3 regions of the Marinomonas sp. ABL3_031 genome follow, and region 1 is predicted to be linked to each of the others. Evidence: predicted binding sites of a transcription regulator. Region 1 holds the regulator's gene; each other region holds the start of a gene.
What was found. The regulator sigma-54, encoded in region 1, starts transcription at its own class of promoters, with help from an activator protein. The targets are predictions, from matches to a motif close to TGGCACNNNNNTTGCTNT.
Positions count from the first base shown of each region.

Region 1 (10,916 bases):
TTGGATTTGCATGGCAATAATATTCCTATTAGCGACCGATTAATCTATTTGCCTAAAGATGTATTAGACAAAGAACTGCAAAAGTGGTTGGTTCAGTCTTTTGATGATCAAGGGCAAGTTGATGAAATGGATTTGCTGTTGCATACCAATCTAGCGGATAACTATGACTCTCACATACGTTTACAATTGGCGGCAAATGATCTTGCGATAATGTTTAATCCTAAATGGCCAGCGGTTAAACAGTTGAATGGTCGCTTTGAACTGGGCAAAAATTCAGCTAAAGTGAACATAAAATCTGCTAAGTTGGGCCAAATTCAAATTGCTGGCACTGCAATCCAGGTACCATTTGAACAGGGCAAAGCAAAATGGATTAACATTGAAAACGAGCTAACAGCGGATGGTCAAGACATATTGGAAATGTTAGCACAAACCCCTCTGGCTGAATCGGCTTTACAACCTTTTTCTAACTGGCAACTAGAAGGTCCTGTAAACATTCGTATTAAAACGGCTGTTTCGCTTGATGCATCAAGTGAACCTATCATAGATTTAGATGTTAATTTAGCCAATAACCCTCTATATATAGGCGAGATTAACTTGCCTTTAATGATACAAGAGGGGCAATTAGTTTATCGTCCTGAAAATGGTTTGGTTGGTTCAAATTTTAATATCAACACCTTAGGAGGGAAATCCCGTCTTGAATTAGCTTCTTCCGTCGTCAATGGTAACTTTTCCGTTACTGGAGAGTTAGTTGGTAGTTTTGCACCGAAGCAAGTGGCTCTATGGCAAGAATTACCAGATTATCTGGTAGATAAATTCTCAGGATTGTCTCAATACCAAGCACAACTAACAGTAAATCAATCTCAACAGGGTCAGGTTGATTTGACGCTTTCTAGTGATTTAAAGGGAAGTGGTTTGGATTTCCCTGAACCTATTGGTAAAACGGTCGAGAGCTCTAAGAAATTGGTAGTCAAGGTGAGGCAGCATGATCAGGATTTGTTGATTGATACTCAGTATGCGAATTTATCCCAAGGTCGATATTTATTACAGCAAGGTCAATTTATTGGTGGTGAAATATTATTGAGTCCTAATAAAGACTTGATATTTTCTGACATCATTCCTAAGGGATTGGTGATTAAAGGTGAGTTGGAGGCTTTGTCCATTCCTGTATGGCAAGACGATTTAGTTGCATTGCATCAGCAAAAATTAGCGGACTCTACCGTATCGAAAAACGAACCACCTAGTTGGTTGTCTAAAATTGAGTTAATTGTGGATCAGCTGGAGGTGAATGCTGACAACCAATGGCATAATTTAAAAGTCAGTTACGATGCGTCTCAGCAAAAAGCCTTCATGGTGAACGCAGATGAAGTCAATTTTATATTGAAAAGTATAAACAATAAGCCGGATTTGCATATTGGCTTTTTAACTTGGCAGTTAGCAAAAAGTGATGACGCAAAGCAAGATAATCAAGCAGCAGAAAAATCGCCATTTGCTGCTCAAGATATACCTAGTATGACTTTATCTGTAGATGAACTCTATATAAATGAAAACCCTTATGGGGATTGGCAGCTTGATATTCTTCAGCAAGGCAATACGGTGACGGTAGAGCCAATTAGCACAAGTTTGAAAACAGGCCAGTTTTCGTCTAGCTTGTTTTGGCAAGATACGGGCGAGACTTCTAACGTTGCTTTTAATATTAATGCGCAGGGCAAAAATTTGGCCGAGTTGACGAAGAAGTTCTCTGACGATGCCATTGTGTCATCAAGTAGTTTTGATATTAATGTTGCTTTGAGTTGGCAAGGCCATCCATTCCATTTTGACCGCGAAACGGTATCTGGGCGAATCAATTTTAATGCTAAAGATGGTAATTTTAGTAAAGTGGACGAGTTGCCGCCTTTCTTAAAAGTGTTGGGGATTTTTAATATGGGGGCCCTAAGTCGACGTTTAACCTTAGATTTTTCTGATATATATGAGCCGGGTTTGACCTATGATGAGTTTAAAGGTGAAATGAAACTTGAAAAGGGTATTTTGCAAACTCAGTCACCTATTTCTATCATTTCACCTACGGCAGAGCTTTATTTGTCAGGAAAGGCCAATATAGTTGATGAAACTTTGGATGAGATCCTGACGGCCACTTTTCCCATATCCGGCACTTTACCTTTGGCAGGGCTAATTTGGGGAACGCCTCAACTAGCGGGTTTGCTCTTCATCACAGATAAATTAATTGGTGATCAGATATCCAAAGTGACTAGTGTGCAATACAAAGTAGAAGGGTCATTCAGTAATCCTGTGATGACGCCTGTTCGTTACCAGCCTAAAGATGGGAAGGATTAGATGCAGACATTAGCTGTGGCCGCTATTCAGTTGACCAGTGGTTACGAGTGGCATGAAAACCTGCTGGAAGTAAAGCGTTTGGTTTCTAGAGCTGCCAAAGATGGGGCCCGTTTAGTGGTGTTGCCTGAGAATGTATTTTTATTCGATGGTAAAGGCATGCGTGGTCTGGCTGAATCAGAGGCGCAGGATCAATTGCTTGAAGAGGTTCAGCAATTGGCAAAGAGTTTGGATATTTATCTGGTGGTTGGTTCTCATCCTGCGATAGAAACGGGTGCTGGCGAGCCTGTAGAGAATGCTCGTGTACGTCAAGCTTTATGGGTCATTGATCCACAAGGAGAGTTGATTTCTCGATACGACAAAATACATTTATTTGACGTTACTGTAGACGATAAAGCGGGCTCTTACCTTGAATCTGAAGTAATTGAGCCGGGAGATTTACAAGTAAAAGTCGTCGATATTGATGGTTTCAAAGTGGGGTTGAGTATTTGTTACGACCTACGTTTTCCTGAACTGTATCGTCTGTTAACTAAAATGGGCGCTGAGCTTTTGTTGGTGCCAGCAGCGTTTACCTATGTTACGGGAAAAGCGCATTGGAATACATTGTTAGCAGCGCGGGCCATCGAGAATCAATGTTATGTTCTCGGGGTGAACCAGTGTGGTTGGCACAATGATAAACGTCAGACCTATGGTCACAGCACTTTGTATTCGCCATTTGGTGAAAATTTGCTTGGCTTGTCAGAGGAGCCTGGCTATTTTGTGCATCAAATTAACAAATTAGACATTGCCAAATGCCGTGAAAAGATGCCCTGCTTTGAGCATCGTCGATTTGACTAGTGCAGATTAATAGATAGCAAAAAGCCCGTTTTTTAAGGAGTTACAAACGGGCTTATTTATGTTTTCAAGTATTTATAATGAGAATAAATAGTTTAAAACGAAACAGATTATTCAGATAAACCTAAACGTTTTTCTTCCATTTCACGTAAGAAGCGAAACAGCTTTTTACGATTGGTTGTTTTGCCTTGCTGAGAAACCTCTTTTTGTGCTTGTCGAATCAGATTGCGCAAAGTTTGGATGTCTTCAACTTCAGGGTGTTCATCTAAGTAGTTAGCCAATTCTTCTTTACTGTTTTCACTTATTAAGGCGTCACGTTTAAGTTCAAGTTGGTGAAAGAGTTTGTTGTAAGCGGCCGATGTTGTATCAAACAGAGCCAATCTTTGTTCGATGGCTTCGTGATCTTCGGTGCGCATTACCTTGCCTATGTATTGCAAATGACGACGAGTGGCTTCATGTTGCTTGATGCGATCAGCTTCATTTAAAGCATCACGCAGCGTGTCAGACATAGGGACTTTCTTTTGCTGACTTTTGCTTAGTTGCAACAGCTTCTTGCCTATCTCTTGCAAAGCTTCCATTTCACGCTTGATCTGGGTTTTACTTTTAGGGATGTCGTCTTCGAATTGATCAAAATCTGTCATGGGAACCTATACAAGAAAAATAGTGGCCAAGCCGAGGAAGGATAAAAAGCCCACCACATCGGTCACGGTTGTTAAAATAACGCTGCCTGCCAAGGCTGGGTCTATGCCGATTTTTTTTAATAAAATGGGCAGTAAGGTTCCTGTGGCAGCGGCAAAAAGTAAGTTAATGATGGTTGCGCCAGCAATGATATAGGCAATCATAATATTGTCAAACCAAACGGCGGTAAGGGCCGCGATAATACTGGCCCAAAGGATACCGTTCAGTATACCGACAATCAATTCGCGATTGAGCAGCCAGCGAGTGTTGGTTGATCCTATTTGGTTAAGTGCTATACCTCGAATAACCAAGGTCAGTACTTGTGAACCTGCGATGCCTCCCATACTGGCGACAATTGGCATTAAAATGGCTAATGCCACCACTTGGTCTAAGGTGTGCTGAAATAGGCCAATGACATAAGAGGCAATAAAGGCGGTAATGAGATTAATACCTAACCAAACGGCGCGACGTTTAGTGGTTTTTAAAATAGGGGAGAAGGTATCTTCATCATCATCCAAGCCTGCCATACTGAGCATGGAATGCTCAGCCTCATCACGAATGACGTCTACCACGTCATCAATGGTGATGCGGCCGAGTAGTTTTTGAGTTTCTCCATCGATAACCGGAGCAGACACTAGATCCATATTTTCGAACAATTGAGCGACATCGCTGGCAGGCGTATCAGCGGTGATGAAAGTGTAATCTGTCTCCATGATGTCACGTACTGTATCATCTGGATCACTCACCAAGAGTTTGGTTAACGTCAGTGTGCCCAATAAGCGGTCTGAGCGGCTAACGACCAGTAGGTTATCCGTCATATCTGGTAGAGTATTGTGACGACGTAAATAACGGAATACGATATCCACAGTGATGTTCGGACGAATGGTGATGGTATCCGTATTCATCAAGCCACCCGCTGAATCTTCAGAGTAGCTTAATAGTGTTTCGACTCGGGTTCTGTCTTGCGCCGTCATAGACGCAAGAACTTCTTTTACGACTGTTTCAGGTAAGTGTTGTAATAAGTCGGCAAGGTCATCACTTTCAAAATGTTCTGATACTGCGACCAAGCGCTCAGTATCCATTTCTTTTAGGAACTGGGCACCTATGTCTTCACTTAGATATTGAAGGACTTCCCCTTCGTTTTTAGAGTCAATTAACTCCCAAAGTAATTTACGCTCTTTTGGGGGGGAAGATTCGAGTAGACGGGCTACATCTTGCGCAGGTAGAGCGCCGTTAAGCAGATAACGTGCCTGCATAGTGGCCCCAGACTCAAGGGACTCACTAACTGTCTGCAGATGGCTTAACGTTTTTTCTGGCATCAAAACTACTCGTCTTCACCAAAACGATCATTAATCAAAGCCAAGACGGCTTTAATCGCTTCTTCCTCATCTTCTCCATTGGTTTTAACGGTGATTTCAGTACCTTTGCCAGCAGCGAGCATCATCATTGCCATGATGCTTTTGCCGTCAACATTACGGCCATCCTTCTCAATGGTAATATCACATGAGAAACGTGATGTGGTTTCAACCAGCTTGCCTGCAGCACGGGCATGCAGTCCAAGCTTGTTGATAATAGTGATGGATTCTTCCTGCATGCTGTTTCATCCTTATATTAAAGATTCAAAGCTAGTGTACAACTCTTTATTAGTTTGTGCGTTGCGAAGTTTTGCTAGTGCGTCTGGTGACTGCGCTAATTCTGCAATTTGCGCTAAAGTCGATAAGTGTTGATCGCATTCGTGAGGCGGTACAATTAAGGCGAAGATCAAGTCAACAGGCTGTTTGTCGACAGAGTCAAAATCAATAGGACTTTGTAGGGACATAATAACAACGGCTGTATGATTGGCAGATTCAAGACGACAATGTGGAATGGCAATGCCATTTCCTATACCGGTACTACCTAATTTCTCACGTGCCAACAAGGCGTCATAGACAGCTTCATTATCACAATGTAGACGGTTAGAAGTGATCTCCGCCAAACTTTCAAGAACACGTTTTTTGCTAACAATGTCTTGTTTAGCAAGCACAAGATCGGCTTTTAGTAGTGAATTTAATGGCATGATACTTAATACCTGTTAAATCAATCTTTTTCGTTCATTGGAAGGCGGAATATTCATCGCCTCACGATATTTGGCAACGGTACGTCTTGCTACTTGAATGCCTTGATCTGCCAAGATGGTTGCCAGTTTATTATCACTAAGTGGTTTCTTAGCAGGTTCATCAGCCACCAATTTTTTAATCATAGCGCGTATGGCGGTCGAAGAACATTCACCGCCTGATGCAGTATTAACATGGCTTGAAAAGAAGTATTTCAATTCAAAAATGCCTTTTGGTGTATGCATGTATTTTTGCGTAGTGACACGAGAAATAGTGGATTCATGCATGCCTACTTCTTCTGCAACATCGTGTAATACCATAGGTTTCATGGCTTCTTCGCCGAGTTCGAAAAAAGCAATCTGGCGACTCACAATACAACTGGCTACTTTTAACAGAGTTTCATTACGACTTTGTAAACTCTTCATGAACCATTTGGCTTCTTGTAATGAATTTTTGATGTAGCTTACATCTTCTGCAGTAGAGGCTGTGTTAGCCATGGCGGAATAGGTTTCGTTAATCTTGATCGGTGGTAAAGCATCATTATTCAATTCGACTTGCCAAATGCCGTTACGCTTTTTGACTGACACATCTGGTATGACATAATCCGTATCGTCTTCATCAATGGCCGAACCTGGACGCGGGTTAAGTTGCTGAATAAGATGAATAACTTCTTTAAGCGCTTCGTCTTTAAGCTTGGTTTTGCGGCTTAACTGCACGAAGTCTCGACTGCCTAGCAGATTTAAATAATGACTGATCAGGTTTTGTGTGCTTTTGAATAGAGGGTGGTCTTGAAATGCTTCTAATTGCACCAGCAGACAATCGCGTAAATCAATTGAGCATACACCCACAGGGTCAAAGCGTTGCAGTCTGTGTTGTACGGCTTGAATTTCATCCAATTCAAGTTCTTCTAGATCACTTGTAAGAGATTCTAGAATGTCTTCTAATGACATGCTCAGATAACCGTCAGGCTGAACGCAATCAACAATCGCGTAAGCAATCTCCAAATCACGGTCTGACATGTGGGTTAGGTTGAGTTGCCAAATTAAATGGTCTTGAATGCTCTCTGCTGGAGCATTACGACTTTCAAAGTCCATTTCATTATCGAAGCTAGTCGCATCGCTTACGGCGGCTGAGCTTTGGTAGGTATCATCCCAGTTGCTATCAATTGAAAGCTCTTCAGGGATACTTTCCGTCCATTCTGATTCTAATCGGGCTTCTTCGGCTGACTCACTGTTTGCCTTTTCTTTGCTTGTATCGTTTTCGACTTTAGATTCAATGCTAGCAGGTAAGTCGATGGCAGTTAATTCGTCGTCATCTAATTCCAGCAAAGGATTGGATTCAAGGAATTCATGAATCTCTTGTTTTAAATCCAATGTCGAAAGTTGCAGCAAACGAATGGCTTGTTGCAACTGCGGGGTCATGGTTAATTGTTGACCGAGCTTTAGCTGTAAAGACTGCTTCATGGAGCAACTCTGTCTGATTTAATAAATTGGAACGAGTTATGCATATTACTCCCTTTCTACAATAATGATAAGGGGTTACAGGCGGAAGTCGTCGCCTAAATAGACTTTTTTTACTTGTTCATTGTTAATGACTTCACTGGCATCACCAGAAGCTATGATATAACCATTGCCCACAATGTAAGCTTTGTCACAAATATCCAGCGTTTCTCTTACATTATGGTCGGTAATTAAAACGCCAATGCCGTTGTCTTGTAAATGCTTAATAATCAGCTTTATATCGCCTACAGAAATCGGATCAACCCCTGCAAAAGGCTCGTCTAATAAAATGAATTTAGGATTCATTGCCAAAGCACGTGCAATTTCGACTCTGCGACGCTCGCCACCAGACAGGGCCATGCCTAAATTTTTACGAATGTGAGTGATGTTGAATTCTTCCAGTAATGATTCTAGACGTTCCTTCTGCTCAGTTTTAGACAGTTCTTTACGGGTTTCTAAAATGGCTGAAATATTATCTTCAACGGACATTTTTCTGAAAATGGAGGCCTCTTGCGGTAAATATCCCACGCCTTTTTGGGCGCGTACATGCATAGCATCTTGAGTAATGTCTTGGTCGTCAATAAAAATCCCCCCGGCATCATTGGCAACCATACCGACTATCATATAAAAACACGTGGTTTTGCCCGCACCATTTGGGCCCAGCAAACCTACGGCTTGCCCCGATTCAACAGCAACGGAGACGTCTTTCACAACAGGGCGCTTTTTGTAGCTTTTAGCCAGATGTTTTGCTTCCAGTCGAGCCATGGGTTAGTTTGCCTTGCCTGTTTGTGGTTGTAGGGTCATTGATACGCGACCGGAATCTTTTTTCTCGGCACTGAATGTGCCGTCATCGATCCTATAGAGAATATAGTCAGCAGAGATGGAATTTTGCATGCGACTTAGATAGCCCTCACCAATGATTTCAAGTTTACCTTCATCTGTTGAGTAGTGAATTTCATTACCTTTGCTGATAACGATATTGCCACTCCAGTCTACTTGCTGGCTGAATTTAGCCGGAGTGCCGGAAGCCTCTAAACTACTGAACTGCTGAGTTTCAGGGTTGCTCGTTACTTTTAAATATTGAGCTTGGATTTCAATTGAACCTTGTTTAACAAGTACGTTACCTTTATAAATGGCTTGCCCTGTATTTTGGTCAAAGGAAGCTTCATCTGCTTGAATTTCAAGTGGTTTCTCAATGTCGTTAGGTAGGGCAAGGCTATATTGGCTTAATGTTATCAGAGTAATTAAACCAGATAATTTAGTGAATTGTTTCATAATTTCCTCGTACTGATCCTGTCATCACGACTTCTTCTGAATTGATATAAGTAATAATTTTGCCCGCAGAAGTCTTACCTTGAGCAGAGGTAAGAATTGCATCTCCTTGACTGGTTAAGGATTTATCTTGGTCTAAATAATGAATAGTGTCAGCGTGTAAGATCACATCTTCTGATTGCTTATATTTTTTTACGGCTTCTGCATTATTCGACAGCAAAATGTCGTTACTACCATCCTCAATAATGCCTTGCGAAGCGTGAGCGTGCCAACTACCAGATACAGAATATCTATCTATATTTGGATTCTCCAGTAAGGTGCGTGAGGTCTGGATGTAGTGTAGGGTTTGCTCGGCATTGATTCGCTCAATTAAATTTCCTTGTGCATCATACCTCTGCGCTACAACCTGAGTGATAAAATAATCTGGAGTACTACTTAACGACGCAGACTCAACTAAATTGGTCTGGGGTAGATTTTTATACCAAGTCAGCATTGCAATGATAGCGCTAAATAGGGCGATTATCAGTATATTGCGCAGACTTTTAAATGTTTTGTTAGTTGTCATTAAGTCGGGCCACCTGTACCTAGAATGTACAAGTATAAAGCGTAAGCGATCAGTAGTGGTAGTCCTAGCCATTTTGGAATGCTATTACGCTTAGTACGCTTGAAGACAAAAATGGCAATGACCAAGGCCAGTGTTAAACTTAGTGTCCAAGGGTAATCACGGGTCAAAATGCTGTGATCTAGTACGCCTGGTGCTATCAGAGCAGGTAAAGGTAAGACTGTCGCTAAATTAAATATGTTAGAACCTAAGATATTACCGATGGCGATATCGTGATGTCCTTTGCGCACGCTACTGATGGAGGCTGCTAACTCAGGTAGACTGGTACCAATAGCGACAATGGTCAAACCAATCACCAATTCACTGACTCCAAGTTGAGTGGCGATTCCTATGGCACCCCACACCAATAACTTGGAGCTGCCAATTAAAACGGCAAGACCCAAGATCGCAATAAGTAATGAACGTCCGATAGAGCTTCCGTCATCTTCCGGAAGTTCTTCTGTTAGTTCCTTGGACAAATCTTTACTACCTTTTAAAAGCAAAAACAAAATTACCATGAATGCCGCCACTAAGATAACACCATCTAGAACGCTGAGGTGTTGATCATGAATTAACAGTCCTGTTAGAAGTGTTATGCCTAATACAAGTGGGACTTCTTTGGTGGCAATGCCTGCAGTGATAGGTATGGCAGAGAACAATAACGTGGCACCCAAAACTAAAGCAATGTTAGCTATGTTTGACCCTAGCACGTTACCTACGGCAATTTCAGGCGCTTGATCCAATGCCGCAATGGTTGAAACAACCATTTCAGGTGCTGATGTACCTAAGGCGACTAATGTAATGCCAATGATGATGGGGCTTATGTTTAGTTTCTCTGCGACCAGAGCAGAGTTTTCAATAAACTTATCAGAACTAATGACCAGAAGAATCAAGCCAGCAATCAAGGCAGCAGAAAACAACAACATGATGGAGTAATTACTCATAATTTCAGGGGCTACCATTTAATGAGGTTTGGCTTTGAAATTCAAGGCTTGACCTAGCAAACAAATTGTATTTACACGGTGTGAGATTTTATTTCCTAAAAGGCGGTGTTAGTATCAATCGGTATTCGCTAGGGAATAAGGGTGTATTTGTGGAAGACGCATATATTAAAGTACAGGGGTTGAGTTTTTATCGTGGAGAAAGAGCAATCTATAAAAACGTCTCTTTGAGCATTCCAAAGGGTAAGGTAACCGCTGTGATGGGGCCAAGTGGTACAGGTAAAACCACTTTGTTGAAATTAATTGCCGCACAATTGGTTCCAAATCAGGGGCGGATATTGGTAGGTGGACAAGATGTTCATACTTTGTCTCGTAAAAAGCTTTATAACGTCCGCAAAAAAATGGGCATGCTTTTTCAGAGTGGTGCCTTGTTTAGCGATATGTCAGTGGCAGAAAATATCGCCTTTCCACTTGAGGAGCATACCCAGCTTGATAAAAGACGCATTCAACAAATTGTCATGGACAAACTTCATAGTGTAGGTCTGCGTGGTGCGCATCAACTTATGCCATCTGAATTGTCTGGCGGCATGGCAAGACGTGTGGCGTTAGCCAGAGCCATCGCCTTGGATCCGGACTTGGTGATGTATGATGAACCTTTTACAGGTCAAGA
Region 1 covers NZ_JBSWYU010000003.1:190,635-201,550, reverse strand. Annotated here, with positions in the region: gene ACXAH2_RS05400 (YhdP family protein) at 1-2,331, shown strand, start outside; gene ACXAH2_RS05395 (carbon-nitrogen hydrolase family protein) at 2,332-3,165, shown strand; gene yjgA (ribosome biogenesis factor YjgA) at 3,273-3,803, opposite strand; gene mgtE (magnesium transporter) at 3,810-5,159, opposite strand; gene ACXAH2_RS05380 (HPr family phosphocarrier protein) at 5,165-5,434, opposite strand; gene ptsN (PTS IIA-like nitrogen regulatory protein PtsN) at 5,447-5,896, opposite strand; gene ACXAH2_RS05370 (RNA polymerase factor sigma-54) at 5,912-7,396, opposite strand; gene lptB (LPS export ABC transporter ATP-binding protein) at 7,472-8,197, opposite strand; gene lptA (lipopolysaccharide transport periplasmic protein LptA) at 8,201-8,707, opposite strand; gene lptC (LPS export ABC transporter periplasmic protein LptC) at 8,691-9,269, opposite strand; gene ACXAH2_RS05350 (calcium/sodium antiporter) at 9,269-10,249, opposite strand; gene ACXAH2_RS05345 (ABC transporter ATP-binding protein) at 10,399-10,916, shown strand, end outside.

Region 2 (10,916 bases), on a different contig from region 1:
ATTAGCGAATACCTTTCGCTGATAAGTCGATTACTTGCGCTGCTTTTTCTGCCGTAATCAGGTTTGGACCAGAAGGTACGTTACCACCTGGAATCAAGCCATAAGCAGCGTTAAGCGCTAAGAAGTTAACAGACATGTAGCCTTGCAAGAATTGTTGCTGGTCGATAGCAAACGCTGCATCACCGTTAACAATGGCTTTCAAGAAATCCGCAGAAAGGTCGAATGTCGCGACTTTCACATCACCAGATAGGCCAAGAGATTTCACCGCGGCAACCGTTGGCTCACCAGCAGTAGAAGCGCCCAATGCCATGATAGTGTCTATGTCTGGGTTAGAATCCAATGCCGCACGAACTTTAGATTCAATTTCTGCAGGATCATTGGTTGTAGGTAGGATAGAAACGTTACCGCCAAAGCCTTCTGTGAAGCCAGCACAACGCTGGTCTAGGGATACGTTACCCACTTCTTGGTTAACACAAAGACCTTTTTTGCCGCCCATTGCTTTAAGCTTTTCGCCCGCTGCTTTACCCGCGTCGTATTCTTCTTGGCCTACGTGCAATAACGCACCAAGCGATTTAGACACGTCTGAACCTGCGTTGATGGAAATAACAGGGATACCTGCATTCACCGCACGACGGATAGAAGGTCCCAATGCATCTGCATCAGGAATAGATACCACCAAACCGTCTGGTTCTTGGTTCACTGCTGCATCAATTAACTGCGCCATAGCGACCATATCAAATGTCTCAGGGGCACGGTAACTAACGTCTGCACCAGTGTGCTCAGCGGCCAATTCCACACCATTTTTCACCACAGACCAGAACGGGTCGTTCGCTTGTCCGTGTGAAACCACGATGATGTTGGCTGATAAAGCGATACTGGAACATAACCCAGCTGAAGTAGCCAATAGACCTTTTATTATTTTTTTCATTCTCTAGCTCCTCTTAGGATAGTAGATGGACGGCAAATAGAATTCGCCGCTAACCTTGGTAGTCACACCAAAAGTTAATACCTAGTTTAGCCAACTAAGAAAAAAATGCCATAGCAAATAGAACAAAAGTTGCAAAAAAATTATAAAATAGAATAATTGGTTCAAAATGAACTTTTATATTTCATTTTTGACCTGCGACATCTACAACAAGATTTCATCTAAGTCATTTCACATCCATCAAGCTGACACAAATGGTCACCATGTCTTGTTAGCATATCGGCACAATAATGAGCGACAAAACATTGTTACGACTCTGTTATTTTTTTATTCTCAAACAAGGTTGTCTCGATAGATAGCACAAACATGGAAGCTATTGTCTCTCAAAACGACTTTATCGTTTCAATGGCACGAAATGGACTCGACGCAACTCTTGCAATCACGCAAACAAATCCTGGCTACACCATCGGTCCCGAGATGAAGATACTCCCATTCGTAAGCAATATAGGGGGTTAACGATATGTCAAAGGCATCCGCTTGTTGTAGGCCATTGTCTCCGCATTATGAAACCACCTAACAACCTACCTAGTTCTGCTCCGATGTTTTGAAGACTGGCTTGCGCTAAAGAAGCCCCCACCCCTAACTAAACCGCTATGCCATTCATTCTGTGCTTAAACATGTTTCTGTTCCTATAGTATCATTGCCCCCAAGTAGATGAGTAAACCAGCACACCAAGATCGTCTCATCTTGAGAGGTGCAGCGAATCCCCAAATTTTTTAGTATATTCAGTGTCTAAGCCGACATGGAAAGACAGACACATTGAGCTAATAGGCGACAATTTCGCCATCAGGATGCTACGGAATATGAACACAGTGAGTACGATTGAAGCCATTTTTGCTGCCGCGATATTAGGACAATGCTCATTAACCATCAGCCTCTTCGTGGTTAAAAAAGATCCTCTGCACATTTATACACCGCTAATCGTGTTCTTTTCAGCGATTTGTATTAATAGTCTTGGGACCACCTTAGATATCTTTTCGTTTGATTCAACCACCGTTATGGTGAAGTACGTTAGTTCTATTTTTGCTCATATATGTCTGCTTTTACTTTTTCCATTCCTTTGGTTTTATGTACGTAACATCACCAGCCCCACCCTTATCGAGTGGCGCAAACAAGACTTGTACCATTTGACGCCCTTTTTCATTGGCTTAGGGGTTGCGGCTTTTCTCCTGTCTCTTCCCGTCAACATGCTCGCCATGTTGTTTGAAGAAGGTACTGAGGTCATCATCACGCGATTATTAATCGTCTCGGCTTGGTCCCTATACTTATTAATGGTGTTATGGGCCATGCAATGTGTGTGTTACCTGATAGTGATTGTTCGCCATCTAATTCGCCATAAACAACAGCTCAAGCATTATTACTCCAGTACGGAAGACAGAGAACTAATGTGGATTTATTTGGTCAGTCTGCTCATGATCTGCACCCTATGCGTGGCATGGCTAGGCATGTTTACCAACTATATTGATGAGGTTGTTTATCTAGTCGATCTCTTAAACCTATGCCTTGTTTTTACTATGTCTCATTGGAGTTTACGACAAGGCAGCTTTATGCAAGAAACGGACTTTGTCCAGCTTGACTTAACTGAAGATGCAACAAAAACGCGCATTAAAAACCCAGCAAAATATGAAAAATCTGCTCTCACCGATGCTCATATTGATCGCATCGAACAAAATATTCATAACGTTATGCAAGAGCAGAAATTGTATTTGAATCCTAATCTTTCGTTAGCCGATCTTTCCAAAGCAGTAGCAGAACCTGCCAATTACGTTTCTCAAACCTTAAATGGCCGCCTTGGCGATACCTTTTTCGACTTTATCAATGCATTACGCATTAAAGAGGCTCTGAAACTGATCGGTCAAAAAGAGAAAACCGTATTAGACATTGCTTATGAAGTTGGGTTTAACTCACGATCCTCTTTTTACAAGGCCTTTAAAAGAGAAACAGGGTTAACCCCAACGGCCTATAAACAGACTACTCAGCCTTCTTAAGAATTTTAGAAAAGAAGGTAAGTTAAAAAACTATGGCATACAAGTGTATATCGTCATCACATGTTTGATCGTAATAATGCCTATGCGGAACACAAACCGCCTCACACATTTGGTATGAGGCTTTTTCTATCCAACGGTTTGTGACTCTGATGTGACAGTCATGTGATTAACCGAAGAAGGCGTCAATAACACCATGACCATCACCACAATGAAAAAGACAAGGCTGGAAATTTGCAGCAATAAGTACATGGACAAATACCAAAAATCAACGCCTAACACCCACTTACAAAGCATAATAATGCTAATGGAAATCAGCCAAAACAGCGCTCCCCTTTTCACCCATAATTGGGCAGATGACAGCAAATTCGCGTAGCGACGAGGTGCGAATCTCAGCATTGACAATAACAGCACAATAAAAAGTGAACAAGTTAAATACTGAATGCCTTGTACCGAATGCGCTTTCGTTAAAATGGTCGTCATACCAACAAGAAAATACATCAGAGTCACCAAGACAAATAGGCACAAAGTACTCATCACCGCTTTATTCAGATACCAATAAGCCGTCATTTGATGCGGATGTTCTACGTCATTATTGATTGATAACAAAGGATGCTCAGGCTGTTTATCTTTAAGTGTTGGTCTAGTCTTCCAGATGTACAAATTCAACAAGATACACACTACTAGACTAATCAAACTGATGGGATAAGTTTGATTTTTTTGCGTCAGCCCTTGTAACAACTCAACACCAACATAACTTATTTGAGAAAATGCGACTAAATTTAATGCAGTGACAGGTAAGGCGAGCCAAACGCCGAACATTCGTTTGACTAATAAAAAAGTCAATAAGGCCAAACCAAAGAAGGAGTTATATTCATTTGGTAAAACGTGAGCCACTGAGAAAAGCGTCTCAGTCCAAGCAGATTGCACGACATCATGCTCGCCGCTACCGATTAAGACAGTCGATAGCCAAAAGTTGTGAATATAAAATGTAACCAGTAAAAAGAGTCCAAGAAAATAACGATCGCGGTCAAAAGAATGGCTTGATGTTGAAGTAAACTGATCGCGATAGAAGACGTCTTTTAAGAGAACAAAGATCATAATGTCACTTCCTTTTGCGAGGACACTGTCTGCTTAGCTTGACCCGGCTTACATAACAATGCCAATTGAACAAGACAATACAATAAGAACATTAGCTTCCATAAAGGCGTTTTAATTTGATCCGTTCTGACAGTGCCTAATGATCCTGAAAAATAATAGTAAACCAAATCATCCATTAAAAAGATGAGCCAGAACACCACGATAAACGCCAGCAAACTTGACACCACAAACGGCCAGCGCCAGCCAATGTTGAGAATGCGCTTCACCAGCAGTATGAGAGCGTATATCCCCAAACCAACCAAGGCCAGCATAACCATAATGTACCACCCCCTAGCTTGGTAATAGTCATCACCACCTAGAAGATGTAATAACCCAAATAGCAATATTGGCACCGCTGAAGCAATCAAACCAAAGATCATCATTTTCCACATAAACTTAATCGCTGACAGCTGATGTTTTTCGGCGCGTCTTGGATTAAGCCTTAATAACGGATGATCCGGTTGCATTTTAGCTAGGCCTTCTCTTCTTAAAAAGAACAGATTCACAATCAACCAAGCTAAAATAAAAACACCCGTCAACAGGATAACAGCTTCGATAGTCAGTCCAAACTGACGTCCGATAACGTCGGCAGGTGAATAGCCCCATTGGTCCATTTGTGCTAATAAAATAGCTCGATAAATCACCATGCCAATAAAATTCATCAACCCCAAACTAATGGCTTTAATGCGCGACTGGGGAAACATGCGAAAACCAAGAAACAAAGTGGCAATCGACAAAATAAAATCAAATTGGAAGCCGACATAAAACATCAAAAGAGGTAATTGTCCCCAAAAAGGCGCGTTTTCAGTAAGAAAAAAAACTGGCATAGAATGAAAAGGATTAAAATTGCTTATGGTTATCAAAAAAAATTGCCCCCACAGCAACAAAATCAACGCCATAAAATAACGATCTCTGTCCAGCGGTTTCTTAAGGCTATTTTGTTTGAGGTACTGGTCTTGCCAGAATAAATCCAAAAAAAGGGTCATAATGATTCCTTGTTATCAGGCGCAAACCTCTGAACTAGTATGGTAAAGGTAGGCTAACCCGTTGACTGATTGCTCTCCTAACCAAAAGATAATGAAGGCTTAAATAGCCAATATCACACTGATGCCCATTTCTTTTGAATGATTGTTGGGTTCAATCATAGGGGTTCCATCCAAATCATAATCTATGGTGGAATCATCAATATTCCAATATTTGTAGAAGGCCTCTACTTTAATCACCAGGTCCCGTTCAACTTGCTTAGAAACGCCTAACTTTAGACGATTGCCATAGCCATTGTATTGCGAGAATGACAGATCTTGGTGGCCACTCAATCTGCCTGTATGGCTGGTATTTTTACCAAGAATTAAATAATCAAATTCGACACTGCCATACAGCCCCCAATCAGAAAAAAATTGCTTGTGTTCAAAATCAATCCCGATGGGTACGTAATAGTAAACTTGCTCACGTTCATAACCATGATGATCCGTACTGGACACTCTACCACTGGAATCGTCATTCAAATATCGATAACCCAAACCAATGTATGACATCACTTGCCACGCCGAATCAAGTCCCCATGGGCTGCCCGATAAACCACGCACTTCAAACAACTCATCAGGAATACCCTGGATTGTGCCAGAACCTTCATAGTCCATTTTACCGCTCGAAGTGGTCACCTCTAACGCTTTCACATTATGAGCTTGCTGGAAAATAAAACGTCCGTTAAAACCCAATAATGATCCCTTTTCTTGCATGACCGATGGCTCGGTATAAACAATGTTAGATGCCTGCAACCCTAGTTCTATTTGAGCCTTAGCGAATGTCATTGTGCTCATTCCGAACAAACATACAATCGACAACATACGAAATTGCATCATGACAAACTTTCTTCCTTATTCGATACCTTGATGTCCATGATAACGGAATTCTTATGAAAACCCGTCTCCCACATTAAAATTAGAAAAATTCACCTTAAAGTGAAAAAATACAATTTTATTCATAATTAAATTTAATCAACAATCGTATCAGCTCTTAGCGATACAACAAATACTTCTTTTTCTAACAACGAAAGCAAACAATGAAATGAAGTAAAGCGACGGTGAAAGCCCTAATCCATTAAGAGCATTATGACATTCATACACTCAAAGAATAGGATGACAGATCACCATGCACACAAAATTTAATTTCAGCATTAACACACTACGCTTTGATGAAGACTATCAGCCATCAACCAACACCCGTATCACAACGAACTTTGCCAACCTTGCGAGAGGGCGACACCGTCAGAGTAATTTACGTAATGTCTTAAAGATGATTAACAATCGATTTAATGCATTAGCGCATTGGGATAACTCTAACAGCGATCGTTATCAGATCGAATTGAATATCGTCTCCGTCAACATTGAGGTAGAAGCTAACCAACAAAGCTTCCCAAGCATCGAAATCTTGCAAACATGGATTCTCGACAGGGACACCCAACAACGTATTCCAGGTGTAGTGGGCAATAACTTTTCTTCTTATGTAAGAGATTATGATTTCAGCGTTTTATTACCGAACCATAATAAAAATAAAGAATCATTCAGTGTTCCAGAAGATTTTGGCGAACTGCATGGCAAGCTCTTCCAGCATTTTATTCGCTCCCCAAGTTACCAGCAGGCATTCAACAAACCGCCCATTATTTGTTTAAGCGTTTCGGACAACAAAACTTACCTGAGAACAGAAAACGAGCACCCGGTTTTAGGTTTTGAATATCTACCCAATGACTCGTCACTAACGGAGAAGTACTTTCACAAAATGGGCTTGAAGGTTCGCTACTTTATGCCGCCAAACAGCGTTGCCCCTTTGGCTTTTTATTACGTTGGTGACTTGCTGAATGATTACACCAATCTAGAACTGATCAGCACCATTAGCACCATGGAAAGCTTCCAGAAAATCTATCGACCCGAAATTTACAACGCCAACACCCTGGCCGGTGCTCATTACCAGCCAAATTTGCAAAACCCTGATCATTCTCTCACACACATTGTGTATGACAGAAAAGAACGCAGCCATCTTGCCGTGGAGCAAGGCAAGTTTGCAGAAGAAAACTTCATTAAACCTTATCAAGCGATATTGCAGCAGTGGTCAGCGAGTTATGCCGTTTCATAAGGTCAATCAATAAGAGAAGAGAATGTTATGAAAACACTATTACCTACCTCAAGCGCAGGCAGTTTGCCAAAACCCGCTTGGCTAGCACAACCAGAAGTACTTTGGTCACCCTGGAAATTACAGGGTGAGGAACTGCACTCAGGCCAGCAAGACGCACTCCGAATTGCCCTACAAGAACAAGAATACGCTGGTATCGACATCGTCAGTGATGGCGAGCAAACTCGTCAACATTTTGTCACCACCTTTATTGAACATCTTAACGGAGTGGATTTTGAAACACGCAAAACCGTTCGAATTCGCAATCGTTATGATGCCAGTGTCCCCACTGTGGTGGGACCGGTGTCACGCCAAAAACCCGTGTTTGTTGAGGATGCCAAATTTTTACGTCAACAGACAAAAAAGCCTATTAAATGGGCTCTTCCCGGCCCTATGACCATGATTGATACACTCTACGATGACCACTATAAAAGTCGTGAGAAGTTGGCTTGGGAATTCGCTAAAATTCTCAACCAAGAAGCCAAAGAATTAGCCGCCGCAGGTGTGGATATCATCCAATTTGATGAGCCTGCCTTTAATGTTTTTTTTTATGAGGTGAATGATTGGGGCATTGCTTGTTTAGAAAAAGCATGTGAAGGACTAACTTGCGAAACCGCAGTGCATATTTGCTACGGTTATGGCATCAAGGCCAATACTGACTGGAAAAAAACACTGGGCTCTGAATGGCGTCAGTACGAAGCCGTGTTTCCCAAACTGCAACAATCCACCATAGATATTATTTCACTGGAATGTCATAACTCACATGTACCAATCGAATTATTGGAATTGATTCGCGGCAAAAAAGTCATGGTCGGCGCCATTGATGTGGCCACTAATAAAATAGAAACGCCTGAAGAAGTCGCAAATACCCTGCGTAAAGCACTCAAGTATGTCGATGTTGATAAACTCTACCCTTGCACCAACTGTGGCATGGCACCTTTGTCACGCGAAGTGGCTAATGGCAAACTAAAAGCACTCAGTGACGGCGCGGCTATTGTTCGACAAGAAATGGCCTTGCAAAACCATTCCTCAGCCTCATGACTTAGCTTCCCTAGACAAGCTAGCGCTATTAACTAGGCTTAGCTTGTCTTTAGCAAGGGTTTGCGACAAATCCATCTTAATCATCGCCCTCCGTCTTTTTTCGCTACACAGTAACTGCACAAATAATGAGCAGAAAGTTTTTTTTCGATCCAATATCGACCACATGGTCAGCATTTAATCTTAAATTAAATCATAACCATTTGTAATTTATAAGAAAATTTTATTGGCACATTTAATGCTTTTAATATTGAGTAAATGGTCAGGAATGAATTCATTCTACCAAATCGCTGTTTTTTTTAATGATGAATAACTAGAGAAGACAAGAGAGGCAATTATGGACGTAGGCGTATTTATCCCCATTGGCAATAATGGTTGGCTGATTTCAAAAACCTCACCTCAGTACAAACCGAGTTTTGATCTCAATAAAGAAATTGTTATGAAGGCAGAAGAATATGGAATGGATTTCGCGCTTTCCATGATCAAGCTGCGTGGCTTCGGTGGTGAAACTGAGTTTTGGGACTATAATCTGGAATCTTTCACCCTAATGGCGGGCTTAGCCGCCGTTACCAGTAAAATCCAACTCTACGCGACAGCAGCAACGCTGGTGCTACCACCCGCTATTATGGCGCGTATGGCAACCACCATTGATTCCATCTCTAACGGACGCTTTGGCGTTAACCTAGTGACCGGTTGGCAGCGTCCAGAATATTCTCAAATGGGCATGTGGCCAGGCGATGAGTACTTCTCCAGTCGCTACAATTATCTTGAAGAATACATCAAAGTCGTCAAAGAATTATGGACAACAGGTAAGAGCGACTTCAAAGGTGAATTCTTTCAAATGGACGATTGCCGCATGCTGCCAAAACCGTCTCGTGACATTCCGATTATTTGTGCTGGACAAAGTGCATCTGGCATGGAATTCACCGCCAATCATGCCAACTACAATTTCTGTTTTGGTAAAGGCGTCAATACCCCTACTGCTTTTGCACCCACCGCAGCAAGATTACAAGAAGCCGCCGCCAAAGCAGAACGTGAAGTTGATTCAGCAGTGCTCATGATGGTCATTGCCGATGAAACGGATGAAAAGGCCATGGCGAAATGGGAGCTTTATAAAGAAGGTCAAGATTTTGATGCCACGGATTGGATGACGGAACAAGGTGCGGCGGATAAGAAATCGGGTAAGGATACCAATGTACGAGACATGACCAACCCAACGTCGGTGGTGAATTTTAATATGGGTACACTGGTCGGCTCTTATGAAAAAGTGGCCGCTATGCTGGATGAAATCGCGACCGTACCGGGTTGCGGTGGCGTGTTGTTAACCTTCGATGACTTTATCCAAGGCATGGACGATTATGGCAAAAAAATCCAACCGCTGATGAAATCCCGTCAGCACATTCAGGCAGCGGCGGTTTAAACATGAGCATTGAAGAACTCAAAGTATCAGGCTATTACGATGGCACCCAGACTAACGAAATCGTATTGCCAGCCAAACCTGAGCCATTAGCCATTAACCTAACAGAAACTGCCATTATCGTGGTCGATATGCAAAACGCATACGCCACTAAAAATGGTTACTTGGATCGTGCTGGGTTTGATATTTCAAGCACTGGACCTGTCATTCAGCAAACCGCCAAAGTATTGGAGGTAGCACGTAACGCAGGCATGCCCGTGGTCTACTTTCAAAATGGTTGGGATCCAGAATACACGGAAGCAGGCGGCCCTGGCTCACCTAACTGGTACAAATCCAACGCCTTAAAAACCATGCGCAAGCAACCAGAACTCATGGGGACCTTGTTAGCAAAAGGCACCTGGGATTATGAACTGGTTGAGGAACTGGCACCGCAACCGGGTGACATTGTCATTCCAAAAACGCGCTACAGTGGATTTTACAACACCAACTTGGACAGCATGCTGCGCAGTCGTGGAATCAAAACCCTCGTCTTTACCGGCATCGCCACCAACGTGTGTGTGGAATCGACCTTGCGAGACGGCTTTTTCTTGGAATATTTTGGCGTCGTCTTGGCCGACGCTACTCACCAAGCGGGTTCAGACGCCATTCAACAAGCCTCTTTGTACAACATAGAGACGTTTTTTGGCTGGGTTTCTGATGTAGAAACCTTTTGTGACCAAGTCACAAAGCAAACGGCATAACCAAACCATTATTAATCGAGGAAACATGTATGAGTAAAAAATCCATCATTCCAGCAGGCACAGGTAAACCACTTGCTCCATTCGTTCCTGGGTCAATGGCAGACAATGTGCTGTATGTGTCTGGAACCTTACCCTTTGATAAAGACAACAATGTGGTTCACGTTGGCGATGCGGCAGCGCAGACCCGTCACGTTCTTGAAATCATCAAGGGCGTGGTAGAAGAAGCCGGCGGCACCATGGACGACGTTACCTTTAATACTGTGTTAATCACCGACTGGGATAACTACGCGGCCGTAAATGAAGTCTATGCCGAATACTTCCCGGGAGAGAAACCCGCCCGTTACTGCATCAAATGTGGCTTAGTGAAACCGGATGCCTTGGTCGAAATTGCCAGCTTTGCACACATTGGCTAATCAAAAGCGGCTCGCAGCAGCCTAGCAAAA
Region 2 covers NZ_JBSWYU010000013.1:43,938-54,853, forward strand. Annotated here, with positions in the region: gene ACXAH2_RS14010 (sugar ABC transporter substrate-binding protein) at 2-928, opposite strand; gene ACXAH2_RS14015 (helix-turn-helix domain-containing protein) at 1,789-2,973, shown strand; gene ACXAH2_RS14020 (hypothetical protein) at 3,100-4,071, opposite strand; gene ACXAH2_RS14025 (hypothetical protein) at 4,068-5,096, opposite strand; gene ACXAH2_RS14030 (hypothetical protein) at 5,196-5,972, opposite strand; gene ACXAH2_RS14035 (DUF1852 domain-containing protein) at 6,262-7,242, shown strand; gene ACXAH2_RS14040 (methionine synthase) at 7,270-8,319, shown strand; gene rutA (pyrimidine utilization protein A) at 8,654-9,736, shown strand; gene rutB (pyrimidine utilization protein B) at 9,739-10,473, shown strand; gene rutC (pyrimidine utilization protein C) at 10,503-10,886, shown strand.
Region 2: a site for sigma-54 is predicted at 8,544-8,561, ahead of rutA (pyrimidine utilization protein A). Genes of this name have one in related genera too.

Region 3 (10,916 bases), on a different contig from region 1:
GATGACTCACTACCATCCATCAATCGAAACATTAACTGACTATGCTGCCGGTGCCTTGCCGCTTGCACATTCTCTGTGTGTGTCGACCCATTTAGAACAATGTCCTGAGTGTCAAAAGCAACTAATGAGGCTTGAAGCACTTGGCGCTGAACTGTTTGAGCAAAATACCATGCCGACTCAATCAGTCAGACATTTAAAAGACCAGTTCTTTGCAAAACTATCAAAGCAAGAAGCGATACCCAGCGACACGACGGTTAAAAAACCCTTACCACAAAGGGACAACAGCAAGGGTTACTTGATTCCACAGAGTTTGCGACAGTTCATTCATCATGACTATAACGAACTTCAATGGATGCATTTATCGCCTTCTTTTAAGATCGCCACTTTGCACAATGAAGAAGGTGGTGCGCAAATTGCCTTAACACGGGTGAAACCAGGCGCGCACATGCCCACGCACACGCACACAGGTGATGAAATTACGCTGGTATTGGAAGGGGCATTTTCTGATGAAAGCGGAATATACCGCAAAGGTGACTTTATAAGCCGTGATGCACGCCACAAACACAAACCCATTGTCACCAAAGATGCTGAATGCATTTGTTTGACTGTATTGGATGCACCGATCGAATTCACTGGATGGTTCACACGTTTACTTAACCCTATCTTGCGTCGTTACCACCCGCACACCAACCTTTAGAACAGAGTGATAAGAGACAATTAAGATCTCTTATCACTTTCTCTTCTTGCAGGTTTAGCTTTTATTCACCGTTAATTTCTCTCTTGCTGCCGTTCGCTAAGTGAATGTTTTTTAACCTAAACAAGAAAAAAATGTGAAAGTCTGATATAGTCATTGTTCAAATTCACAACAAGGACTCTTCTCATGGCCACAAAAAAGAAACAGCCAGCGGCAACGGAAACCTCGGAATCCATTGAAAAACAAATGCAAGAGTTTCTTGCACGTGGTGGACAAATTAACAAAATTGACTCAGGTGTCAGTGGTCAATCGCAAACGACTGGGTCACGCCATATATCCTTGGGCAACAGCAAAACCAAAGCGCAGTAATATTTTCAGGCTCATGTGTTTTTCACCTGGGCCTGCCCCACTCTACCCTTTTCACCATTCGCATCAATAAGACAAAAAACACATTGCATCGTCGCCATAGTGCTTTCATTATTCGAATAACAATAATTGTCCTTTTCGTAGGTACACAACATGTTAAATGAAACCGATCGCCAATTTTTCCAACCTTTCTGGCGCCGCGTAGTCGCCACCCTAGTCTGCGGCATTTGGGCTGCCATCGAATGGCTTTATGATGAACCACTGTGGGCCAGTCTCGCTGTATTACTGACCATCTATTGCATATGGAACTTCTTTTATCGCTTTGAAGAAGAGTCTACTGACGAGTGATCAATCAGACTTTTCTATTTGCTGTATTTAATAATTCGATATCCTTTTAACAGAACAGACAACAGGCTGACATTTTTCTGTTAAAAATTGGTCATCTTTTCGACACATAAGCTTCACCCGCTTGTCACATCCTCCCACTACTCTGAGTGATAAATCATCAAAAGTTTATTCAGAGCGGAGCGCCATCGTGATACAAGTCGAGCAAATGATTGCCAGTAAATCACCTCAGTTTTTCGACAAAAGTCCATTAATTACTCGTCCAACTTTAAGCCTATTAAAGCGCTTATTTCATGAAAATGAAGTGAACGAGTTCCTTGAACAGAACGATGGTTGCGCTGGGTTTGAATTCATTGATCGCGTTTTAGATCATTTCAACTTTGGTTACCAAGTCAGTCAAATGGATAGGCGCAATATTCCAGCAGTGGGTCGTGTCATGATCATTGCCAATCATCCATTAGGCGCACTGGATGGACTCGCATTATTACGTTTGGTTGGCGAGATTCGTCCCGATGTCAAAATCATAGCGAACGATATGTTGATGGGATTTGATGGGCTCAAAAACCTAGTATTACCAGTGGATAACCTGGGCGGAAAAACGGGCAGAATGCAGCTTAAGGCCATCATGAGCTGTCTGCACAATGAAGAAGCCATTATTATTTTCCCCGCTGGTGAAGTCTCTCGCATGTCACCCAGTGGCGTAAAAGACCAAAAATGGAATCAAAACTATCTTAAATTGGCGCAAAAAACCAATAGTCCATTATTACCAGTGCATATTGGTGGCCGCAATTCCATGCTGTTTTACACCAGCTCTTTAGTGTATCGCCCCTTGTCCACCCTTCAACTTGCCAATGAAATGTTTCGTCAGCGTAATCGCAAGATTCCAATGCAAGTGGGACAAGCCATTCCCATTCAGGAAGTGGCTCAATTGCCATTAAGTGACAAAGAAAAAAACAAACTGGTGAAACGTCATTTGTACCGCATCGCCAAAGGCAAAAAGCCTTTGCTGAAAACGGAAAAAACAGTAGATCATCCACAGAATCGTCAGCTCATCAAACACGAACTAAAACAGTCACAACATTTGGGCAGCACCAAAGATAATAAACAAATCTATTTATTCGACTATGATGCGGCCTCTGTCACCATGAAGGAAATTGGTCGTTTACGGGAAGTAGCATTTCGCAAAGTGGGCGAAGGCACAGGAGAACGCTCAGACCTAGACAAGTTCGACCAATATTACCGCCACCTGATTCTTTGGGACGAAGAAGAACTGGAAATTGTTGGGGCTTATCGCATTGGCGAAGTTGCGCGCTACATGAAAGAGGAATCATCCAATCGTATCTACAGTGCCGAACTGTTTCGCTATTCCTGTGACATGGAGTCTTACTTTGAACAAGGCATCGAACTGGGTCGCAGTTTTGTACAACCAAAATACTGGGGCAAACGCAGCCTAGATTATTTATGGTACGGCATTGGCGCCTATCTGAATCGTCATCCTGAGATTCGCTATATGTTTGGCCCTGTCAGCCTTAGCAACAGTTATCCGCAGGCGGCAAAAGACTTTATTGTCTCTTTTTATCAGCTGTATTTTGCCGACAAAGAACATTTGGCTCGTTCTTTCACCCCTTATCAGGTAAATCCAGAGCACAAGGACATCATCCAAAATATGTTTAAGGGTGACAACTATGAAGAAGACTTTAAAGTGCTAAAAGAACAACTAGGACACTTTGGCGCGAGCGTTCCGACCTTATTCAAACAGTACAGTGAATTATGCGAACCTGGCGGCGTTCGCTTCTTAGACTTTGGCGTAGATGCCGACTTTGGCTACTGTGTAGACGGTTTGGTTTTGGTCGACCTTAACACAGTGAAAGAAGCGAAAAACAAGCGCTACCGAGGCCAATAACTCAAGATCCATGATGGTCATGACGAGAAGAGTCTTTGGGCTCTTCTGGTATTTTTTTCACCATCACCAAGTAGGCGATTTTGACGACCAACAGAACACTCAAAATCATGAGGACAATCAATTCAATATCCATTGCACACCTCTTTATACTTTTTGTTAGTGTCTTTTCAGTCTAGCTTAATTCAGTCAAGTAGAATGTGAATTTACATCCTATAATAAGAAAGGAAGAGAAAAACGGCGAATGGTGTGATCAAGGTCAACACAGAACGCTCGCTTGATCTTCCAACTAAGACTAAAGGAAAACTTATCTGTACTTTCCTAAAGCGCCAATTTGGGGCAAAAATCGGTCTTAAGCAATAAGAAAAACCTTTGTTTATCCGTTGGTAAACAAGTTTTCTTTTGACGTTAATGAGTTACCAAATCTGGCTCAAGCCTTGCTTTAGCTTGGATTAATCATGTATCTCGTTTGTCCTCAGGCTTTTGCAGTAGCCTTTTTATTGATGTTTCTTTTGTTAGATCATATGGAGCTGGAAATGATTGAGAAAACCTACCTAAAGACTAAGCCAGAATGCAAAGTAAAGTTTTCCTTACCTGCAGAAGCCATTGGTGACGCCAGTAAAGTGTCTGTCGTGGGGGATTTTAATAACTGGGATGCGGAAGCCAATCCGCTCAGGAAACAAAAAACCGGTTTGTACGCGTCAACGTTAAACTTGGAAGTAGATAACACTTACCAATTTCGCTATGTCGCTGACAATGTTTATTGGCTTAATGATGATATGGCCGACGCCTATGTGCCAAGCCCAATTAGCCATGACAACAACGGTGTATTAAACCTCTAATGCTATCGACTACCCTTGTCTATTTTACGGCACCTCATGATCACCGCTAAATTGAGGTGCCGTTTTTCTTAGCCATACATCTGCTTATTTCTACTCATCCTGTCATAAAACATCACTAAACTCATATGAAACGACGCCCAATCGAACTCTTTGCGTCGCCCTTAGTCGGCAGGCTGATATTCGTAAGTAAAAATGTTACAATGTTTTTTATTAAATGCGCGTTTAATAAAAAATTCATACCTTGATTCGACTAAAAACAGGGTATTGAACCCAATCAAGAGAGGCAAACAACATGGCACACAAGCAGCAATACATTCATGGCCGCTACCATGCATCCACCAGCGGTGAACATTTCGAAACCATCAACCCAGCTACTGGGAAAGTCATCGCAACGGTAGAACATGCTGGACAAGCAGAGCTCGATGCTGCAGTTGAATCAGCCAAACAAGGTCAAAAAGTCTGGGCGGCAATGAGCCCGGTAGAACGTGGTCGCATTCTTAAAAAAGCCGCAGACATGCTACGTGAACGTAACGAAGAATTGGCTAAGCTGGAAGTATTAGACACAGGTAAACCACTACAAGAAGCCATCTGTGTCGACATCGAAACCGGTGCCGATGTGATCGAATATTACGCGGGCCTAACCGATAAAATTCAAGGCGAATACCAAGATTTGGGCAATGGTAACTTCTTTTACACTCGCCGTGAGCCGCTAGGGATTTGTGCGGGTATTGGCGCATGGAACTACCCTATTCAGATCGCCATGTGGAAATCAGGCCCAGCACTGGCAGCCGGCAATGCGATGATCTTCAAACCCTCTGAAGAAACCCCATTAACCGCACTCAAACTGGCGGAAATCTTTACCGAAGCCGGTTTACCTGACGGTGTTTTCAACGTAGTACAAGGTGATGGTCGTACTGGTCAAATGATCACCAATCATCCTGATATCGACAAAGTATCCTTCACGGGTGAAGTGGGTACAGGTAAAAAAGTCATGGCGGCGTCAGCTCAGTCTCTTAAAGAAGTGACCATGGAGTTGGGTGGCAAGTCCCCTATGATCATCTTCCCAGACATGCCAATCGATCAAGCGGTTTCTGCTGCTATGCTGGCCAACTTCTATACCCAAGGTGAAGTTTGTACTAACGGCACACGTGTCTTTGTCCACGAAGACATGTTAGAAGCCTTCACCAAAGAGCTAAAAGAACGCACCGAAGCCATGGTTGTCGGAGACCCAATGGACATGGCAACGCAAGTTGGCGCTTTGATCTCGAAAAATCACATGCAGAAGGTTTTGGGTTACATCCAAGCGGCAAAAGACGCAGGAGCGACCTTACTATGTGGCGGTTACCAAGTAACAGAAAACGGTCTAGACAAGGGTGCGTTTGTGGCACCAACTGTCTTCACCGACTGTACCGATGACATGCCACAAATAAAAGATGAGATCTTTGGCCCAGTCATGTCCGTATTGAGTTTTAAAGACGAAGACGACGCCATTGCGCGCGCTAACGACACAAAATTGGGCTTAGCGGCAGGTGTCTTTACCAAGGACTTCGCTCGTGCTCACCGTGTGATTAATCAATTGCAAGCGGGTATTTGTTGGATTAACGCTTGGGGCGCCTCTCCTGCGGAAATGCCAGTAGGCGGTTACAAAGAGTCCGGTATTGGTCGTGAAAATGGCATAGATACTTTATACCACTACACACAAAACAAAAGTATTTTTGTCGATTTGAATGACATTCAGAACCCTTATTAAGCGAGACTGAGTAAGAGAGAATAAAGTATGGCAAACGAAACTTACGATTACGTGATTGTCGGTGCTGGCTCAGCAGGTTGTGTACTGGCAGACCGTTTGACAGAAACTGGTGAACATAAGGTTTTGCTGCTGGAAATGGGCGGAACAGATAAAAGCATCTTTATCCAGATGCCGACGGCTTTGTCCTACCCAATGAATACAGAAAAATACGCTTGGCAATTTCACACCGAAAAAGAGCCCGGCTTAGACGGCCGTGAAATGCACTGCCCGCGCGGAAAAGTGTTAGGTGGCTCCTCATCCATTAATGGCATGGTGTACGTGCGTGGCCACGCATGCGACTTTGATGAGTGGGAAGAAAATGGCGCGAAAGGCTGGAACTACCAGTCTTGCCTGCCTTACTTCAAAAAAGCCGAGTCCTGGAAAGGCGGTACCGATTTGTACCGCGGTGGTGAAGGCCCGTTAGCCACTAACAATGGTAACGACATGAGCTATAACCCGCTTTACCAAGCTTTCATAGAAGCAGGTGATCAAGCTGGCTACGGCAAAACCGACGATTACAATGGCTTTCGTCAGGAAGGCTTTGGGCCAATGCACATGACGGTGAAAAACGGCGTACGCGCTTCTACCTCCAATGTGTATCTGCGTCGCGCGATGAAACGCTCTAACTTAACCTTGAAAACCGGTGTCCTGAGTCACAAAATCCTGTTTGAAGGTAAACGCGCTGTTGGTATTGAATTCAGTAGAAAAGGCACGCTACATCAAGTAAAAGCCAATAAGGAAGTCATCCTATCCGCAGGTTCTGTTGGTTCCCCGCAATTGTTGCAATTGTCTGGCGTGGGCCCTAAAGACGTACTTGAGAAAGCAGGTGTTCCTGTGGTTCAAGAACTAGCTGGCGTGGGGGAAAACTTGCAAGATCACTTGGAAGTCTACTTCCAATATCGCTGTAATCAGCCCGTTACCCTAAACGGTAAATTGGACTTAATCAGCAAAGGCTTGATCGGTACTCGTTGGATCTTGTTCAAAGATGGCTTGGGAGCGACTAACCACTTTGAATCTTGTGGCTTCATTCGCTCTCGTGCTGGCTTGAAATGGCCGAATATCCAATACCACTTCTTACCGGCGGCGATGCGTTACGATGGTCGTTCTGCTTTTGACGGTCACGGCTATCAAGTCCACGTTGGCCCGAATAAACCAGAGAGCCGTGGTAAATTATGGATTGAATCGGCTGACCCTGCGGCCAAGCCACGTATCTTGTTCAACTACATTTCGACTGAACAAGATAAACAGGATTGGCGCGACACCATTCGCTTAAGCCGTGAAATTCTTCAGCAATCGGCACTGGACGATTTCCGTGGCGAAGAGATTCAGCCAGGACTTAACGTACAAAGCGATGAAGACATTGATCAGTGGGTTAAAGAGAACGTCGAGAGTGCTTATCACCCATCCTGTACCTGTAAAATGGGGGCAGACAATGACCCAATGGCGGTACTGGATGAAGCCTGTCGCGTTCGTGGTGTGGAGAGTTTACGCGTGGTAGATTCGTCCATTTTTCCAACCATCACCAATGGTAACTTGAACGCTCCCACCATCATGGTGGCAGAAAAAGCCGCGGATATCATCCTCGGCAAAACACCATTACCAAGCTTGGACGCAGCGGTTTGGATACATCCTGAATACGAGACCAAACAGCGTTAGTTAAAAAAAGACCAAGATACTGAGTATCTTGGTCTTTTTTATGGAGTTTAATGCCAAACCTATAACTTGAAATTATCTATCAAGCCATTTAACTTGAGCGATTGATTGGCAATCAAGTCACTTGAGCCAGACACATTTTTAATCGCCTTTTCATTTTCTTGAGAAAGGAGACTTACTTCTTCAATACCTTGGCTTATCTCATTCACTGCTTGCCCTTGTTGCTCAGCAGCACTGGCAATTTGCACCGTCATTTGATCTAAACGATCAACGTACTCAACAGCTTCTTGTAATTTTTGAATCGTACCTTGGGCTTGATACGATACACGCTCTGCTTCATGCACGTTACTTTCTAACGTATTTTGAGCATCTTTCGCTCCCTGTTGTAGTCCCTCAACAATGGAGGCTATTTGCTGTGTCTCATTCTGAGTATTTTGTGCCAAGGTTCGTACTTCATCGGCAACGACTGCAAAACCTCTGCCCGACTCACCAGCTCGTGCGGCTTCAATCGCAGCATTGAGTGCCAACAAATTGGTTTGATCTGAAATACCTTGGATGGTTTCCACCACAGCCGATATGTCTGCGGTACGTTGATTTAACACATCCATTGTTTTCTGAGATTGTTTTAGTTGTTCCGCCACAGCATTAATATCTTGAGCGGCCGTTGACACCGAAGTGACGCTCGAATCCACACGCTCTTTAGCTTCTGACGTTAACTGAGATACGGTTTGAGTATTTTCCACCACCTGAGTAACAGAAACGGATATTTCTTGCATAGCCGATGCCACCTGAGCGGTATTTTTGTGCTGTGTTTGAATATTGCCATTTGTGGTCTGCGCCACACTCGCCAGTTCTTTGGACGTGGTTACCTGAGCGGAAACCGTACCATGAATTTGGTTGATCAATTGACGTAAATTATGTGACATCATCGCCATTGCACCATACACACTCTTCTTATCTGCTACTGGCTCAGTAAATAGGCTCAAATCGCCTTTTGCGATACGTCGCGCAATATCTTGCATTAGCACAGGCTCAGCACCCAATGGCTGCAATACCAAACGAGCAACAAACAGAGCAACAAACAAAACAATCACAAAAACAGACGCTATTAAAATGCCACTTATATTAATGAGCATCTTATAGCTGGCTAAGGCTTCTGCCTCATCAATTTCAGCCAATAAAACCCAATTCAACCCCTTTACCGTTAACTTAGTAAAGGCCGAGAGAACTGGATTGCCATTGTAATCAATAATGATGTCTGTCGCTGTTTCGCCATTAAAAGCTCGTCGTACTGCCTCTGTATCCACTTTACCGTCATCACCTAATGCTTGGAAAGAACCAAGAACAGAGAAATCGACCGGGCTTAAATAAGAATCAGAACGCATCAATAAATCGTCACCCACCAGATAAGTTTCACCCGTTTCTCCCAAGCCAACTCTCTGTCCCATGATGGCATTCAGCTTATCAATTGGAAATTGCGCGACAACCACCCCCAAATGGTTTCCATTGTCCCCAAAAACAGGAGAAGCAATGAAAGCCGCTGGCGCATTAAAAGACGGTGTGTACAAAGAAAAATCACTAAAAATATAAGCTCCTTCCTTGGCTTGCATGGCTTCTCGATAAGCCCTAGCAATACCGGAATCTTTATAGGGGCCATTTTCAAGCGAGGTTCCGAAATCCACTTCTTTAAAGACACTGTAAACAATGTCACCTTTGGTATCGATCAAAAACAAATCGTAGTAACCCGATGTTTTCTGGATTTCCGCCAAATACTGATGCACTACTTGGTGCTCTTTGTCGTACTTCAATCCATTCAGAGAATTAATCAAAGCATCCTTTTCCCCCACAGGATGAGGATTTTTTAAGATATAAATGTATTGCAAAAATACTGCTGTATCAGACATTTCCTCGATCAAAGAGGCCATTGTTGGTAAAGACCTATTTTTACTGCCTTCCACCAAGGCAGGCTCAAAATTCTTTTGATAATAACTGACAAGTTCATCTCGCATGATATCAACACTAGGAATGGTTTCTGGTGCTGAACTGAACGCTTGTTGATAGGCTTGCGTGATGGAAGGCATTTCCCTTTTTATAAAAGGACTGATGGACAGCAAATACACTTCCTCTTCCAATTTCGTTAGATAAGATTCCACCGCATCTTTTTTTACTTCACGCAAAGAAGATAGCTTGCTGTAGGCCGTTTCCTTCAAGGCACCAGAAGAAACGTATAGAGATATTGCCGCCATGAGCAATGCAGGGAGTATCCCAACTAAGATCAATATAATTATTATTTTTCGTTTGAATGTCATTCGTTAGCCCTCTACATCTGTACGAGTTGCGAATGTTCAGCTTATCGATACATAACCTATTCATTCGCGGACTATGACAACAGCCTTTCAGGGGTTCTCGCCTCATTCAATGTGCTTATGCCATAGTGAGTGATTAAACACACACATATTAAATGCTCAAAGCCGACGAGATTCTGTGTTGAATTTGTAATTTTCTGATTAAAACGGGTAAATTAATACATGATCTATATTAGTGAATGCTTACTATCATGACCGTATAAAAAAAGCCTGCTAAATCAACTAGCAAGCTTTTTGGGTTCGAGAGATATGTCTTTCACGCAGAACGAAAAGACTTACTGCAATTCAAATACCGCAAAACCATCCTTGTTGGTGGATTGATAAATCATATTACTGCCCGCCGCCTCTTTGGCTTTAACAGCCGTAGTGAATAGAACGTTTGCCTGACCAAAATCTGCGAAAGACCAGTTGCCATCGGCTGCTGGGTTAATGGTTTTCTGACTTAACAAATAGTTTGCAATCACATCACGATTTTTATCGGGTGCATCAATCACTATGGTGTCACCGGATAAGTTAGGGAAACTACCGCCACCGCCAGCTCGATAGTTGTTGGTTGCAACAAGGAAGTCGGTTGTCATATCCATTGGCTTACCTTGGAACATCACATTGACAATACGATGTGCATTTTGATTCGCCAGCTTACCTTCTGAATCGTAACGAGCCGGTTGGGTGACATCAATACTGTATGAAATGCCGTCGATGACATCAAAGTTATAAGTTGGGAAAGACTGGTTAACTAACTCTTGCGCTGTATTGGATTTGGCATCAATTTGATTAAATTGCCCTGCAGCGCGTTCAAGCCATTCAACCACTTGTGCACCAGTCAATTTCACCACCTTCAAATCATTTGGATAGATGTATAAGTCACTCACGTTTTTCAACGCAATGTCACCTTTTGGTACGTCTGTATAATATTCTGGACCGCCACGACCGCCAGCTTTAAAAGGGGCGGCTGCAGATA
Region 3 covers NZ_JBSWYU010000001.1:64,897-75,812, reverse strand. Annotated here, with positions in the region: gene ACXAH2_RS00390 (ChrR family anti-sigma-E factor) at 2-697, shown strand; gene ACXAH2_RS00385 (hypothetical protein) at 881-1,063, shown strand; gene ACXAH2_RS00380 (hypothetical protein) at 1,214-1,408, shown strand; gene olsF (bifunctional ornithine lipid synthase OlsF) at 1,596-3,308, shown strand; gene ACXAH2_RS00370 (hypothetical protein) at 3,310-3,441, opposite strand; gene ACXAH2_RS00365 (isoamylase early set domain-containing protein) at 3,842-4,147, shown strand; gene betB (betaine-aldehyde dehydrogenase) at 4,440-5,897, shown strand; gene betA (choline dehydrogenase) at 5,925-7,592, shown strand; gene ACXAH2_RS00350 (methyl-accepting chemotaxis protein) at 7,652-9,835, opposite strand; gene ACXAH2_RS00345 (bifunctional 2',3'-cyclic-nucleotide 2'-phosphodiesterase/3'-nucleotidase) at 10,231-10,916, opposite strand, start outside.
Region 3: a site for sigma-54 is predicted at 3,732-3,749, ahead of ACXAH2_RS00365 (isoamylase early set domain-containing protein). Genes of this name have one in related genera too.